DNA from 2 places in the Paenibacillus sabinae T27 genome. Region 1 is predicted to be linked to the other one. Evidence: a T-box and tRNA genes for the amino acid it is inferred to sense, from the RefSeq annotation. Region 1 holds a T-box; the other holds one or more tRNA genes.
The links. The T-box of region 1 lies ahead of PSAB_RS18650 (arginine--tRNA ligase). A T-box ahead of a tRNA ligase gene usually reads a tRNA of that ligase, here a tRNA-Arg.

Region 1 (7,653 bases):
ATTAAACAAATGAGAGCAGCAATAAAGCCTGGTGAAGTGCACAATAGAACCGGAGTGGATCGGAAAAAGTAACCCAAGTAGCTCAATCACTGAACCGAATCCTTACGCAAAATTGGTTCCCGCCTGACACGCGAAGGTCCCAGCGCGCGGTACTTGGCGTTGGATGACGGAGTCAACCCCAATCAGCCGCCACCACTGGAACCGAATCCTTTCCCAAAGTCGGATCTTTTACCTCACCGTAACAAGCCCCCCTCCCAATCAGTCTCCCTACAGCCGATCGGGCTCGAGCAGTCCCAGCATATCCTACAGCTGATCGGGCGCGAACAGTCCCAGCGCATCCTACAGCCGATCAGGCGCGGGCAGGCCCAGCACATCCAGCGCGTCCTTCAGCGTGTCGGCGAATTTCCGGGCCAGCCAGAGTCTGAAGCGCAGCCGCTTGGGCTCGGCCTTCAGGATCGGGCAGGCGGAGTAGAAATTATTGAACAGCGTGGCGAGCGTGTGCGCATAACCGCAGACCGCATTCGGCGCCAGCTCCCGTACGGCCGCATCGAGCGTGTCGGGCCAAAAAGCGATATGCCGCAGCAGCGCGGCCTCGGCTTTTTCCATTGGGTCCGGTATGCAAGCACAAGCTTCTGCCGCCATTTCCGGCGTGATATCCGCGGCTTTCGCCAGAACGCTGACCGCGCGAGCATAGGAGTACATCAAATACACGCCGGTGTTGCCGGATATTTCCGTCGCTTGACGCAGATCGAACACGACCTCGGTGCCGAGGTTGAAGCGCAGCAGGTAGTAACGGATCGCGGCAATAGCGATGTCCCGGCTGGGAAGTCCGCTTTGATCGGCGCGGGTCCGCTCAATGCTGTCCTCCATAAGATAAATCAGATCACTCACCTTGATGCCTATGCCCTGACGCCCCGACATGGCGTATGAGGCTTTCCCGTCCGAAATATCGATGCCGAGATCGGCGGCTGAAGCGGGACTAAGAGAAACGACGCCGTATCCCGCATGGTGGAGCTTATCCGACTGAGCTGAATATCCGAGCGCTCGGAGCGCCTCTTTAACCATTGTCTGGGGATATTCCTGTCTGGAATCAATGACATTAATGACGATATCTGCTCTGCCGAGCGGGAGATGATCTCCCCCTTGTACCGTCGTATACAGCCCTTCTGTAAATTTTTTATAGGTGAAATCCTTGTCCAGCAGCCCGAATTTCCAGAGATGGTAGGCAATATCCTTGGCCGTGTAGGTCAAAATCCCGTTCGAACGCACCAGCACCTTATCCGAGGTGTGCTCGGCATCCTGCACTCCCGGTTCCGTTCCCTGCTTCAGCACCCAACAGCCCGCGAGCTTGCCTTCCATTTCCCGGTAAAAATAAGGCGTCTCCCGCAGCCGCTCAAACGCCGCTGACCAGAATCCTTCCCGGACAATGCTGCTTTCCCAGACGAGCAGATCGTATTCGATGCCGAACGGCCTCATCTCCTCCACATGCTCCCGAACGATCCGTTCGGCGGTCAGGCTGCCGAGCCATGCGACATTTCCCGTCCCTTCCTCCAGCTCATGCAGCGTTTCGGCGCGTTTGGCCGCCAGCTCCGGATTCACGGTATATTCCCGGTTCACCGCCGAGTAGATGTCCCAGCAGTAATCACCGAACCGGACATGCTCACCGCTTAAAGGCACATTCAGCAGACCGACGACGGTATCCGCCAGCTGGTTGCCCAGGTCATCGATATAGTTGTGGACCTCGACCGTATATCCGATTCTTCTTAACATGCGCACGAGCGTGTCGCCGATGCAGGAATTCCGAAGGTGGCCAATGTGCATCGATTTGTTAGGATTGACGGAGGTATGCTCGATGATCACTTTTTCCCCTGGCGCCGGAGGAAGCTCGAATTGGTGTCCGGCCCACGCGCTCCAGCGGATATGAACGTTGAGAAAGCCTGGAGCGGCCGTGTTCGCTTTTTCCAGCAAGCCTTCCGCCAGACCCGATGCCTCCAGTTCTTCCCGGATCAGCTGAGCAATGACAAGCGGCGGTTTCCGCAGAGTTCTGGCAAGCTGCATGGCAATATTGCTTGAATAATCACCGTGCTCCGGGTTCGCCGGCTGCTCCACGGCCACGGTCAACCCTTCGGGAATCTCCGCCCCAAGACACTCCATGACCCGTATAACGCTTTGCTCCACCGCTTGCTGAATGATCCGGCTTAATAACATCCTCACAACCTCCTTCTGATAATAAAAAAAGCCCGCGTCTCCAAAAAGAGACGAGGACTTGTGTTCTCGCGGTACCACTCTACTTGCCAAGACCGGATGGCCCTGACCGCTTATAGGATAACGGACCTGTACCGGGGCTTCCTACTAAGAGGATCGTTTCGGAAGTCCGTCTCCCGGGTGCGCTTCATGAAGGTCTGCCGCCGGCTTCCACCATCCCGGCTCGCTGGGCATCAGGGGCCCTTCACTAATCTCCCGATCATCGACTGTCTGTGAATATGTTGTTCAATCGGACGTGCAATGGTTTCTTCTTGTTATAATCGATTTTTTGGGAAAAAGCAATGGATTCTTCGTTTCATTTGTTTGCCGAAATTCCCGGACGGGCATGACAGCTGCTGCATAATCTAGTGACATATCCCAATGCAGAGGAGGAATTACCGTGGGTGAAGCTAGAGACCTGGGCTGCATGACTTCGACAAGCGCGATTCTGGTACTGTTCATTCTGCTCGTGATCATTACTAAAGCTTGGTGTGTATAATTGTCCGCGTAACGAGAAATCCCGCCGGGCCTGAAGGCCTGACGGGATTTTTTTGGTCGAAGCCGCCTTCGCAGGTATGCTCCTTAGACGTCCGAATTTCCGGGATCAGCCGAAATGCCGTGTTTAATGAGCCGGATCAGCAGCTCGATTTCTTCTTCGTCGTTCCATTCCTTGTCGGGCTGCAGCAGCAGGCGGGTCATGATGTAGCCGATGATCGCGGATGCGGTAAAACGAATCACGGTCGGCGCCGGGACGTCGATAATTTCCCCTTTTTGCTTAAAGTGCTCGACTTGGGCGGAAATCCTTTCAAAAACCTTGCTCATAATATCTTCCATGAACTGATTGCGCAGGCTTGGATGAAAGGGAATTTCCTGAATGAGGATCTGCAGGATCTTAAAGTTCTTCCGGGCAAATTCCAGCCGGTTCCGGATCAGGGAGCGGAGAAAATCCTCGTAACTGTCAAAAGATTTATCCAGCAAATTACCAAAATTCCTTATGACAAAAGGGGCGAGCATACGGCTCATCGTCGGCCCCACAATGGACAGCAGCAGATCCTTCTTGGTCTTGTAATAGCGAAAAATCGTTCCCTCCGCCACCCCGGCCTTCTGTGCGATTTCACTGGTCGCCGTGCCCGCGTACCCTTTTTCCGCAAACACATCCACGGCCGCCTGCAAAATCGCAACCTGTTTCGGCGTCATTTTCTCGTCAGCGCCAAGGGCAAGCAGCTCCTGAGCCCAGTCTTCCGTATTGTTGTCGGCAGAAAAATGTTCGGCCATCATGGCAACCCTCCAAACTTTATCAGCTTATATTACCATATTTACGGAATGAAGTTACATTTTGCGGTGTTTACGGAGGGCCAGCACGTTCAGAATCATGAACAGAAGCGAAAAAGCGATCAGCACAACCACATCGGTTTCAATCGCAGTCCAGCCTTTGCCCCGGATCATCACGTCCATCATCCCTTGCGCCCCGTAGTATAACGGAGTGGCATACCCGATCCGCTGAAGCCACAGGGGAAGCGTGTCGAGCGGAAACAGTCCGCTCAGGAAAATCTGCGGCACAATGACAAGCGGGATGAACTGAATCATCTGTAGCTCGTTCCCGGCGAAAGCCGACAGCAGCGTACCTAGCGTCAGAGCCGTCATCGACAGCAGCAGCGTGATCAGCAGGACATAGCCGAAGCTCCCGGCCATCATAATGCCCAGCACCTGAATGGAGAACCAGGAAATGAGCAGGGCCTGGAACACGGTAAAAATACCGAAGCCGATAACATAGCCGATGACGATTTCCCACCGTTTAAGCGGAGTGGCGAGCAGGCGCTCCAGCGTCCCTGTCGTCCGTTCCCGAAGAAAGGAGACCCCGGCAATCAGGAAGACGAAAAAGAAGACGAATACGCCGATCATAATCGGTCCGAACCGGTCGATGGTCTTCATGTCGGCGGAGCCGTACAGGTAGCTGATTTGCGGTTGGGCGGCAGGCTGCACCTGTTGTCTCTGGGTTTGCTGTCCCTGTACCTGCTGTCCCTGCGCCTGTTGTCCCTGAGCCTGCTGTCCCTGAGCCTGCTGTCCCTGCGGTTGCTGTCCCTGCGGTTGCTGTCCCTGAGCCTGCTGTCCCTGCGTTTGCTGTCCCTGCTGTCCTTGTGTCTTTTGTCCCTGCGCCTGAGCTGACCCGGTTGCTCCCAGGTCCCTTGTCGCCTGTTCCAGCGCCTGCATAACGGCCCGATTGGCAGTCGGATTGCTTCCTTCCAGTACGACCTTCGGAGCGCCGATACCCGCGGTGATCATTGCGTCGATCGTTCCGTTTTTCAGCGCCTGAACTCCGTCTTCCTCCGAGTCATACTTCACAACCTTGGCGTCATGTTTGGCCAGCGCTTCCGACAGGACGGCCGCTTGACCCGACACGCCGATATTTGGTTTATAGGCATTGCCGCCAAATACGAGACTCATCAGGCTGAGAACGAGCAGGGGGGCGGCGAACATCAGAGCCATCGTTCTTTTGTCGTGAATGAACTGCCGCAAGATACGCAGCGTAAGAGCGCGGATTCTCATGGACGCACACCTCCGTAATATAAAAATGCTTCTTCTATAGAAGATGAACCCGTTGCCCGAAGCAGATTGGCGGGAGTATCCTCAGCAAGCAGGTGGCCTTCCCGGATCATGCCGAGCCGGTCGCATTTTTCGGCTTCATCCATCACGTGGGTCGTCAGCACTATGGTCGTTCCCCGTTCATTCAGAGCTCTAAGCTCCTTCCAGATGGACATTCGCAGCACCGGATCGATCCCGACCGTCGGCTCATCCAGAATAAGCAGCGGCGGTTCATGCAGCAGCGCGATGGCCAGCGACAGTCGGCGTTTCATCCCCCCGGAGTATTGATCGACTCTTTTGCGAAGATGCTCTTCCAGACCTACAATCTCCATAACTTCCTTAATTCGGCGGTTTCTCTGTTCTTTCTTCAATCCATACAGCGAAGCGAAAAATTCCAGATTCTCCTTGGCGCTCAGCTCGCTGTACAAGGCGTCGGATTGGGCCATATAGCCGATTTGTGAAAGCAACGAAAGCTTGGGAACCTTCACTCCTAGCACATGGACTTCCCCCGAGTCGGCTTCATCGATTCCGGTCAGCAGCCGGACCAGCGTCGTCTTGCCAGAGCCCGAAGGGCCCAGTAGGCCGAAGGTCTCGGCTTTATGCACCTCAAGGCTGATGTCCTCCAGGACAACTTTGCTTCCGAAGGCTTTGCGAATATGCTCCACTTTAATCACCGGGGCTTCACGGTTCATGCGAATCTCTCCGTTCTTCATCAAAATGAGTGAGTACTCACTCAATATATTAAATCAGGCAGCGCCAATTGTAAATCTTTTTTCCCACGTTAATTCTGAGTTAACAAAACGGCTGAAATCCGGCCGAAACCACATGAAAAATATGGACAACTTCATCTTTGGAAAATATTTCTCGGCAACAGATTTTACAACCAAGGCGGAAAATTACTTTAGCAGTTACCTATATGAAAAAGGGTGAATTCATTTGAAAAGAAATCAGTTGTTAGGCGTACTGATGGCTTCGGCACTTCTGGTCTCGGCAGGCGAAGCAAGCGTGTACGCGGCGGCAGGACCGGTCAGCAAACCATCCTCCGTTAAAGCATCCGTTAAGGCGACGGTAAAAGTGAAAGAAGGAGTTAAGGCTTGGACGGTAAACGGAGCCCAAACCACTTTCAAAACGGTAGATGCCGGCGGATATAAGCTGTATTCCATCAGCCAACTGGCCGCTTCCCTCGGCGCAAGCATCGCTAATGAGTCGGGAAGCCTGGTGCTGAAGGACAAGGCGGGAGTACATACGATTAAATTGAAAGCCGGATCCAAGAGCTACACGCTCGACAGCGTAAAACACAATTTTACGACAGCACCGACCGTTTTCGGCGGCAAGCTGTACGTTGAACTTAGCGCAATCGTTAACGGTCTGGGCGGAGAGCTGTTCGGCAGCCCGCTGCAAATTCTTGGCACAGCGCGTCTGCAAGGCGAATTTGATACAATCCATTGGGCCGCTGACGGAACGGTTCTGGCGAACCTGGAAAGCGAAACGACGCAAATTTACAAGTTTGGGGCAAATCCGGGCAGCTTCGGATTGTTCTCGAGCGATGACAAAGCCTCGGATTTCGCAGTTTCGGGCGACCGTCGTTACGGTGCTTTCACCGATGAGACCGGCCTGCTGTACGTCATTGATTTGACTTCGGGTGCGGTGAAACCGGTCGGAACCGATACCTCCACCAAGACAGACCTTACCTGGTCGACGGACGGCAAGATCATCTATTTTATCCAAGGGGACAAGCAGGAGAAGATTTCCCAGATTTCGGTTGATACCGGCGCTGTAACGGAGCTGCTGGCCGATAAGGTGGAGAACAAATCCGAACTGCATATTTCCGCGGACGGAAAGAGAGCGGTCTACATCGTCAACATTACCGGAACCGCCAAAAATGACGCCGACAGCACGGAAGATTCCCTGACGGTCGACTTCAGCAAGGCGGGAGAGCAGCTGTATCAGCTTGACCTGTCCACAAAGGACGCGAAGCCGGCCGCTCTGACCACCTCGGACGACAATAAGCTGTATCCGGAAATTCAAGCTGACGGAACGGTGGTTTACTTGAGCGCAGACCCTGAAGGCAAAACGGTCAACACGCTGAAGACAGTGAAGCCGGACGGTACTACCGCCAATATTGCGCTGGATATCGAAGTGAACTGGGCTGAGGCCGCTGCCGGCGGAATTATCGCATCCGGAACGGCTGCTGACGGCACTTCCCGCATTTATTCCGTTACGGTATCCGGTTCTTCGCAAGAGCTGTTCCGCACCAAGGCCGACATTTCCGAAGTCGCGGTTTCCGCTGACGGAAGCAAGCTGGCTGTAATCGTAGGCGGCAAGCTGGTAACAATCGAGAACGGCAAGTCTGTGCAACTGACACGATAAGACCGCTTTTTCAATAACGACACTAACTTTAGACGGCTGTACGCCGAGAGGAGAATCAACCATGAAATTTTTCAAAAAAATCACATTTACAGCTTTGGCTGCCGTATTCGCTGTTTCGGCATCTTTCGCGGGAGGAGCATCCGCAGCAGGTAAGCTTTCGGGCAAAATTACGGTTAACGGTTCGACAGCTCTGCTGCCGCTGACGCTGCAGGCCGCCAAGGAATTCCAAAGAACGAATCCTAAAGTAAGAATCGCCGCTTCCGGCAAAGGCTCTGTTACCGGACCGCAAGCCGTCAAGAAAGGCATCGCCGATATCGGCGCGTGCGACTGGGATGCCAGCACCGACGTTCCCGGCTTCAAAGCATTCAGCGGACAAGTAGCGAACAAGGTTGCGGTTATTCCTTTTGCTACGATCGTGAACAAGAATGTCGGTGTAGACAACCTGACTACCGATCA
Region 2 (7,653 bases), 1.4 Mb from region 1:
ACGGAATCTCAATTGCGGTTAACGGGTATTTTATCAACGAGTATGAGGGCCGCAGCTACAATAACCGTCTTTACGTACCTTTTGGCCTGCTCAGTGATTATCTCGGCTACCGTGGTGACTTTAGCGCTTCTTCCGGCAGATTGAATATAATGAACCGGCCGCTGAACAAGGTGACGGTAACGACGGAGACGTATGCCAAGGAGATTGGGGACTCAGCCATTAGGCTGAATTATCCGCAGATTGCGGGCCTTGCGGAAGCCTCCGCGCAGAAGAGCATTAACGATACGCTAAGACAAGCCGCAATGAGCTTTGCCGAAGATGCTGACAGGGCGATTGCCGAGAAAAGCGAGCAGGACCGTCCGTATGAATTCGACTCGAATTACGTTGTGACCTATAACCAGAACGGTGTGCTGAGCCTGGTCATGGACCAGTACGCCTACACCGGAGGCGCCCACGGCATGACGCTGCGCCAGGCCTTTACGTTTTCGCTGAAGGATGGCAAGCGCCTGCTGCTCAAAGACTTGTTCGGAGCCAATCCGAATTACAAAAAACTGCTGAACGAGAAGGTCGGCAAGCTGTTAAGGGCGGATGAAGGCTATTTTGGCGGTTTCACCGGCCTGAATACGGAGAAATATTTTTACCTTAAAGACGGCCGTGTGGTGCTCTTCTTTCAATTATATGAATATACCCCGTATGCCGCAGGCTTTCCGGAGTTTACCTTTACCTTTAATGAGCTGCTGCCGGACGGAAGCAATCCGTTCGCCCGTTTAAAATAGTTGACTGAACCTGGATATTCCCCCGTTGCGAGAACGGCTTGCCGTTCATATGCTGAATGGTGACCGAGCCATAAGCGGGGAGGGGAGAATGTCATGGTTTACCACTATACGGCGATTGGCGATTCGCTGACCACCGGCTTTGGAGCAATGCCCGGAAATGGCTTTGTTCCCGTTTACCGGCGGATGTCGGAGATATCGCTCCGTACTTTTGTCGCTTATACGAACCTGGGAATCAACGGCTTGACTACAGCCGAGCTGAAGAAGCTAGTAAAATACAACCCGCTGTTTCGCCAATCACTGCGCGAGGCGGATATTATTACGATTTCGATCGGCGGCAACGACCTGATCCATGTCGCGAAGGCGGGGGGGCAGTCCCACTTGCCGTCTTCAGTCTATCAAAAAGCCCTGAAAGAATCCGGGCGCAATTTTGCCGGTATCATGGGACAGATTCACCAAGCGAAGGCAGGCGCCGGCAAGCCCTATATTATACGAATTGTCGGATTGTATAATCCGTATCCTACGCTGGAAGAGGCTTCAGGCTGGGTCCGGCAGTTCAACCGCCAACTGGCGCAGTATTGCAGTAAGGAATGCGGCTTTGCCGATATTTACGGAACGTTTGCCGGACACGAGCGGGAATTGCTCTCGATCGACCATCTTCACCCGAATGGAAAAGGCTACCGCGTGATTGCCGAGCGGCTGCACTCGATGGGGTATGGAAATCTGAACTCCAATTAACAACACAAAACACCCTTTGCCCACAATTGTGAACAAAGGGTGTTTGCATTTTTATGGAAGATTAGGCGCCAACGGAGGTTGTATTCTCGATGACTTTGTCGACAAGGCCGTATTCGGCTGCGTCCGCTGCACTCATGAAGTAGTCGCGGTCCGTGTCCTTCTCGATGCGCTCCAGCGGTTGGCCGGTGCGTTCAGCCAGAATCTTGTTCAGCTTGTCGCGCATTTTCAGGATGCGGCGGGCGCGGATCTCGATGTCCGTAGCTTGTCCTTGGGCTCCGCCCAGCGGCTGGTGAATCATAATTTCGCTGTTCGGCAGCGCATAGCGTTTGCCTTTGGCTCCGGCGTTGAGCAGGAAGGCGCCCATGGAAGCGGCGAGACCGACGCAGATCGTGGAGACGTCAGGCTTGATGTACTGCATCGTATCGAAAATCGCCATGCCAGCGGTGATGGAACCGCCCGGACTGTTAATGTACAAGGAAATATCTTTCTCCGGGTCCTCGGCGGCCAGGAAGAGCATTTGTGCGATGATGGAATTGGCTACCACGTCATTGACCTCGGTTCCAAGGAAAATGATGCGGTCCTTCAGCAGACGGGAATAGATGTCATACGCCCGCTCGCCGCGGTTGCTTTGTTCTACGACCATAGGAATGTAACTCACGTGGAAAACCTCCTTAGAATTAGATCTTCAATAATGGATTTCGTACAGCTTCATTTTAGAAGGACAAGGATTTATATGCTGTGCGCATGTCTTCATCTTTATCCCCTGTACGGGAAACGAGAAGCCGCTCTTAACCAAGCCGGCATAGCCGTTTCTTCATTAACTCTTACCGTATTACCCACATGATAAACAAATTCAAACAAAAAGTCAAAGAAAGTCAAACTGTCCTCACAAAAAAAGCGCCATCTCATGGCGCTGGGTTAAATACACAAGGTTTGGTTAATCAAATAATGTGGCGCGCCCGCCAAGAATCGAACTTGGATCTCAGGCTTCGGAGGCCTACGTCATATCCATTGGACCACGGGCGCAACAGAAATTATTATAATATAAAATTCGAAGCATTGCAACTCCCAATTATTGATACAGATCTCTGGCAGCGATCTTTCGTCAACGCAATGCCGGTGTCGATGCAGGTGTCGATGCATAAGAAGAAAAGAGGTTGTGAATTCTAGTTTCGGAGCCCTTGCGTTCAGGGCAATATTTGGGTAGAATATTGGTGGGACTTAAAAAGTTAACCCGGGACGTTTTAAGACCATAGAGAAGGGGAAGACGAGAAAGACGAAGTTGCAGGAGTGAAAGCATGCGTAATTTATTGGAAATCCAAAAGCAGCTTCTGCCTGATCTCATGGAAACCCTCAAAAGACGGTATACGATTCTTCATCAGATCCTGTTGTCGGATATTATCGGCCGCAGAACGCTTGCCGCTTCGCTTGATATGACCGAGCGGGTGCTTCGTGCGGAAACGGACCTTCTGAAGTCGCAGGGGCTCATTGAGATCGAGAGTGTTGGCATGCGCATCAGCGATGCCGGACGGAAACTGCTTGATTTGCTCGAGCCTGTGGCCAAAAGCCTCTTTGGCCTTGATGATCTGGAAGAGAAAATTCGTTCAAGCTACGGTTTGAAGAAGGTTATCGTGGTGCCGGGAGATTGTGAGGCTTCACCTTTTACCAAGAGAGAGCTGGGAAGAGCCGGGGCCAGAGCGCTGCTGAGCGTGCTGCGTACCGACGATACGGTTGCCGTTACCGGCGGTTCGACATTGTACGAATTGGCGGAGCAGATGACCTCTCCAATGTCCTTGTCTTACAAAGAAGTCTTGATTGTACCGGCAAGAGGCGGGCTTGGAGAGAGTGTGGAATTTCAGGCCAATACCATCGCTTCAACGATGGCCAAGCGGATCGGAGCGCATTACCGGCTGCTGCATGTGCCGGACTTGCTAAGCGAGGATGCCTATCAATCGCTGGCGCATGAACCGAATATTTCAGAAATTGTACAGATTATCCGCCGTTCGAGAATTATCGTGCATGGAATCGGAGATGCTGTGGAAATGACTCGCCGCAGAAACCTGGACGAGGAAACCGTCAGCAAGATCAAGGATGCAGGCGCCGTTGCCGAATCCTTCGGTCATTACTTTAACGAACAGGGCAAGGTCGTTCATTCCATGCTGACCATGGGACTTCGTCTTGAGGACATTCTTCGGACGGAAGTCGTTATCGGCATAGCCGGAGGAAAGCGCAAGGCTAAAGCCATCCACGCCGTGCTAAGGTTCGGCCAAGAGGACATACTCGTTATAGATGAAGCCGCAGCGGCTGAAATCGTCAGGGAGATCGACGAATATAGCGCTGCCTCCGAGCAGATTCGGCATTAGACGAGCATTGGCATTTTTTATGCTTTATACTTAACTTGTTGTCTTGATAAGCCTTAGGCTTGTCTTGAATAAATAAAAACGAATTTTAGGAGGAACTATTCAATGACTGTAAAAGTAGGTATTAACGGATTTGGACGTATTGGCCGCCTCGCATTCCGCCGTATTCAAGACGTGGAAGGAATCGAAGTTGTAGCGATCAATGACCTGACCGATGCCAAGATGCTGGCGCACTTGTTGAAATATGATACAACTCAAGGCAAATTCCAAGGCGAAGTTGAAGTTCATGACGGATTCTTCAAAGTGAATGGCCAAGATGTTAAGGTTCTGGCTAACCGCAACCCTGAAGAACTGCCTTGGGGCGACCTGGGCGTAGATATCGTTCTGGAGTGCACAGGCTTCTTCACTTCCAAAGAAAAAGCTGAGCTTCACCTGAAAGGCGGAGCGAAAAAAGTTGTTATCTCCGCACCTGCTACAGGCGACATGAAAACTGTTGTATACAACGTTAACCATGACGTTCTCGACGGTTCCGAAACTGTTATTTCCGGCGCATCCTGCACAACGAACTGCCTGGCTCCTATGGCCAAAGTTCTGAACGACAAGTTCGGTGTGGTTGAAGGCCTGATGACTACAATCCACGCTTACACTGGCGACCAAAACACGCTGGACGCTCCGCATGCCAAAGGCGACTTCAGACGTGCGCGTGCTGCTGCTGAGAACATTATCCCTAACACGACTGGCGCTGCAAAAGCAATCGGCCTTGTTATTCCTGAGCTGAAAGGCAAACTCGACGGTGCCGCTCAACGCGTACCGGTACCTACAGGTTCCCTGACAGAGCTGGTTACTGTTCTTGAAAAGAACGTAACGGTAGACGAAATTAATGCGGCAATGAAAGAAGCTGCTGATCCAGAAACTTACGGCTACACGGAAGACGAAATCGTATCCTCCGACATCAAGGGCCTGACTTTCGGTTCCCTGTTCGACGCTACGCAAACTAAAGTTCTGTCCGTTGGCGACAAACAGCTCGTTAAGACTGTTGCTTGGTACGACAACGAAATGTCCTACACTGCCCAGCTCGTTCGTACGCTGGAACACTTCGCAAAACTGACTAAATAATTAAAGATTTTATATAGCATCATCCATAGAGCGGAAACAGCAGTCCATTGTTTCCGCTCTTTTCCGAAATACAAGAGAATCGCAGCATAATTCGCCTAATCGTACGTTATAGTTCTTTTCGGGAAAAACGGATGCCGTCCTTATAGAAGGGCGCAGCCGTTTCTTCTTGATGCAAGCTCAAGTGTGTTACCCCAGTATTGCAGAGTGGAACAATTCCGGGTGTGGAGGTTAAAAAGTCATGACCAAAAAAAGTGTCCGTGATGTAGAAGTAACAGGTAAACGCGTATTTGTGCGCGTCGATTTCAACGTGCCTCTCGAAGACGGCAAAATCACCGACGACACGCGTATCCGCGAAACGCTGCCGACGATCAAGTATTTGATCGAGAACGGAGCCAAAATCATTCTGGCGAGCCATATGGGCCGTCCTAAAGGCCAATTCGTCGATTCCATGCGTCTGACTCCGGCTGCGGAGCGTCTGTCCGAGCTTCTGGGCAAACCGGTTGCCAAAGCTGACGAAGCGGTTGGCGATGCGGTAAAAGCGAAAGTTGCCGAACTGAAAGACGGCGACGTTCTGGTGCTTGAAAATGTCCGTTTCTATCCGGGTGAAGAGAAGAACGATCCGGAGCTTGCCAAGCAGTTCTCCGAACTGGCCGATCTGTTCGTCAACGACGCATTCGGCGCAGCGCACCGCGCGCATGCTTCGACCGAAGGCATCGCCCACTATCTGCCAGCTGTGTCCGGACTTCTGATGGAGAAAGAATTGTCCGTACTCGGCAAAGCCCTGTCCAATCCGGAACGTCCTTTCACCGCAATCATCGGCGGTTCGAAAGTTAAAGACAAGATTGACGTTATTGACAACCTGCTGACGCTGGCCGACAACGTGCTGATCGGTGGAGGTCTGTCTTATACGTTCTCCAAAGCTCAAGGCTATGAAGTCGGAAAATCCCTGCTTGACGAGGAAAAAATCGACACCGCTCTTGGCTTTATCGAAAAAGCTAAGAAGCTCGGCAAGAACTTCCTGCTGCCGGTTGACGTTGTAGTGGCCGACAAATTCGGAGCCGATGCGAACACGAAGACCGTCGACATTAACGAAATCCCTGCTGACTGGATGGGCCTGGATATTGGTCCGAAGACCGCCGCACTGTATGCGGACGTCATCAAGAACTCCAAGCTGGTCGTTTGGAACGGACCGATGGGCGTATTTGAAATCGATATTTTCGCAGAAGGCACAAAAGCAGTTGCTCAAGCCTGTGCGACAACAGAAGGCTACACGGTTATCGGTGGCGGCGACTCTGCTGCTGCGGCTGAGAAGTTCAAGCTGGCTGACCAAATGGACCACATCTCCACCGGCGGCGGCGCATCGCTTGAATTTATGGAAGGCAAGGCTCTTCCTGGCGTAGTAGCACTTAACGACAAGTAAGAGTTATAAAGGGAGGCAAGCTTTGCTATGAGTAGAACACCAATCATTGCCGGCAACTGGAAGATGTTCAAGACAGTTCCGGAAGCTGAAAGCTTTTTCGCCGAGGTTAAAGGCGCGGCAGAAGTTGAAGGCGTAGAGACGGTAATCTGCGCTCCATTCACCAATCTGCCGGCTCTGACGAAAGCGGCTCAAGGTACGAGCATCAAAATCGGCGCACAGAACCTGCATTTCGAGGACAACGGCGCTTACACAGGCGAAATCAGCGGCGTTATGCTGAAGGATCTTGGCGTGGATTATGTTATTCTCGGCCACTCTGAGCGCCGCGCTTACTTCGGTGAAACCGATGAAATCGTAAACAAGAAGATGCATGCGGCTTTCCGCCACGGTATTACTCCGATCGTATGCGTAGGCGAGAAGCTCGAAGAGCGTGAAGCCGACCAAACGAAGGAAGTTTGCAAAGTGCAAACTGAAGGCGCGTTCCAAGGTCTGAGCGCGGAACAGGCAGCTCAAACCGTTATCGCTTACGAGCCAATCTGGGCGATCGGTACCGGCAAATCCTCCACTTCGGCGGATGCCAATGAGGTTATTGCTTACATCCGCAGCCTGATCAAGGATCTGTATGATGAAGCGACTGCTGAAGTGATTCGCATCCAGTACGGCGGCAGCGTGAAGCCTGAGAACGTTACCGAATATATGGGCCAAAGCGACATCGACGGCGCTCTTGTCGGCGGCGCAAGCCTGCAGCCAGCTTCCTTCATCCAATTGGTTGAGGGGGCGAAGTAATGTCAGCTCCAAGACCTGTAGCGCTGATTATCATGGACGGTTTCGGTCTGCGTAATACTGTAGAAGGCAATGCCGTTGCACAGGCGAACAAACCTAACTACGACCGTTACCTGAAGCAGTATCCTAATACGACCCTTACCGCCTCCGGCGAAGCCGTAGGACTTCCGGAAGGCCAAATGGGGAACTCCGAGGTAGGACATCTTAACATTGGCGCGGGCCGGATCGTGTACCAGGATTTGACCCGCATCGATAAGTCCATCCGCGAAGGAGAGTTTTTCGAGAACGAAACGCTGGTTGAAGCGGTAAGACACGCCAAATCGACCGGTAAGAAGCTTCACCTGTATGCGCTGGTATCCGACGGAGGGGTACACAGCCATATCAATCACCTGTTCGCTATGCTGGAGCTGGCCAAAAAGGAAGAGTTGAACGATGTATTCATTCACGCCTTCATGGACGGCCGCGA

Region 2: it encodes a tRNA-Arg, which carries the amino acid that the T-box ahead of PSAB_RS18650 (arginine--tRNA ligase) is inferred to sense. The anticodon was not compared.

Annotation. Positions count from the first base shown of each region.
Region 1 is NZ_CP004078.1:4,049,547-4,057,199, reverse strand. Features, by position in the region: gene PSAB_RS18650 (arginine--tRNA ligase) at 340-2,208, opposite strand; T-box leader at 2,252-2,477, opposite strand; gene PSAB_RS25530 (YjcZ family sporulation protein) at 2,645-2,743, shown strand; gene PSAB_RS18645 (TetR/AcrR family transcriptional regulator) at 2,827-3,522, opposite strand; gene PSAB_RS18640 (ABC transporter permease) at 3,574-4,791, opposite strand; gene PSAB_RS18635 (ABC transporter ATP-binding protein) at 4,788-5,519, opposite strand; gene PSAB_RS18630 (stalk domain-containing protein) at 5,764-7,197, shown strand; gene PSAB_RS18625 (phosphate ABC transporter substrate-binding protein) at 7,259-7,653, shown strand, end outside.
Region 2 is NZ_CP004078.1:173,374-181,026, forward strand. Features, by position in the region: gene PSAB_RS00855 (DUF3298 and DUF4163 domain-containing protein) at 1-776, shown strand, start outside; gene PSAB_RS00860 (GDSL-type esterase/lipase family protein) at 870-1,511, shown strand; gene clpP (ATP-dependent Clp endopeptidase proteolytic subunit ClpP) at 1,573-2,169, opposite strand; tRNA gene PSAB_RS00870 (tRNA-Arg) at 2,463-2,537, opposite strand; gene PSAB_RS00875 (sugar-binding transcriptional regulator) at 2,810-3,874, shown strand; gene gap (type I glyceraldehyde-3-phosphate dehydrogenase) at 3,977-4,987, shown strand; gene PSAB_RS00885 (phosphoglycerate kinase) at 5,226-6,407, shown strand; gene tpiA (triose-phosphate isomerase) at 6,435-7,190, shown strand; gene gpmI (2,3-bisphosphoglycerate-independent phosphoglycerate mutase) at 7,190-7,653, shown strand, end outside.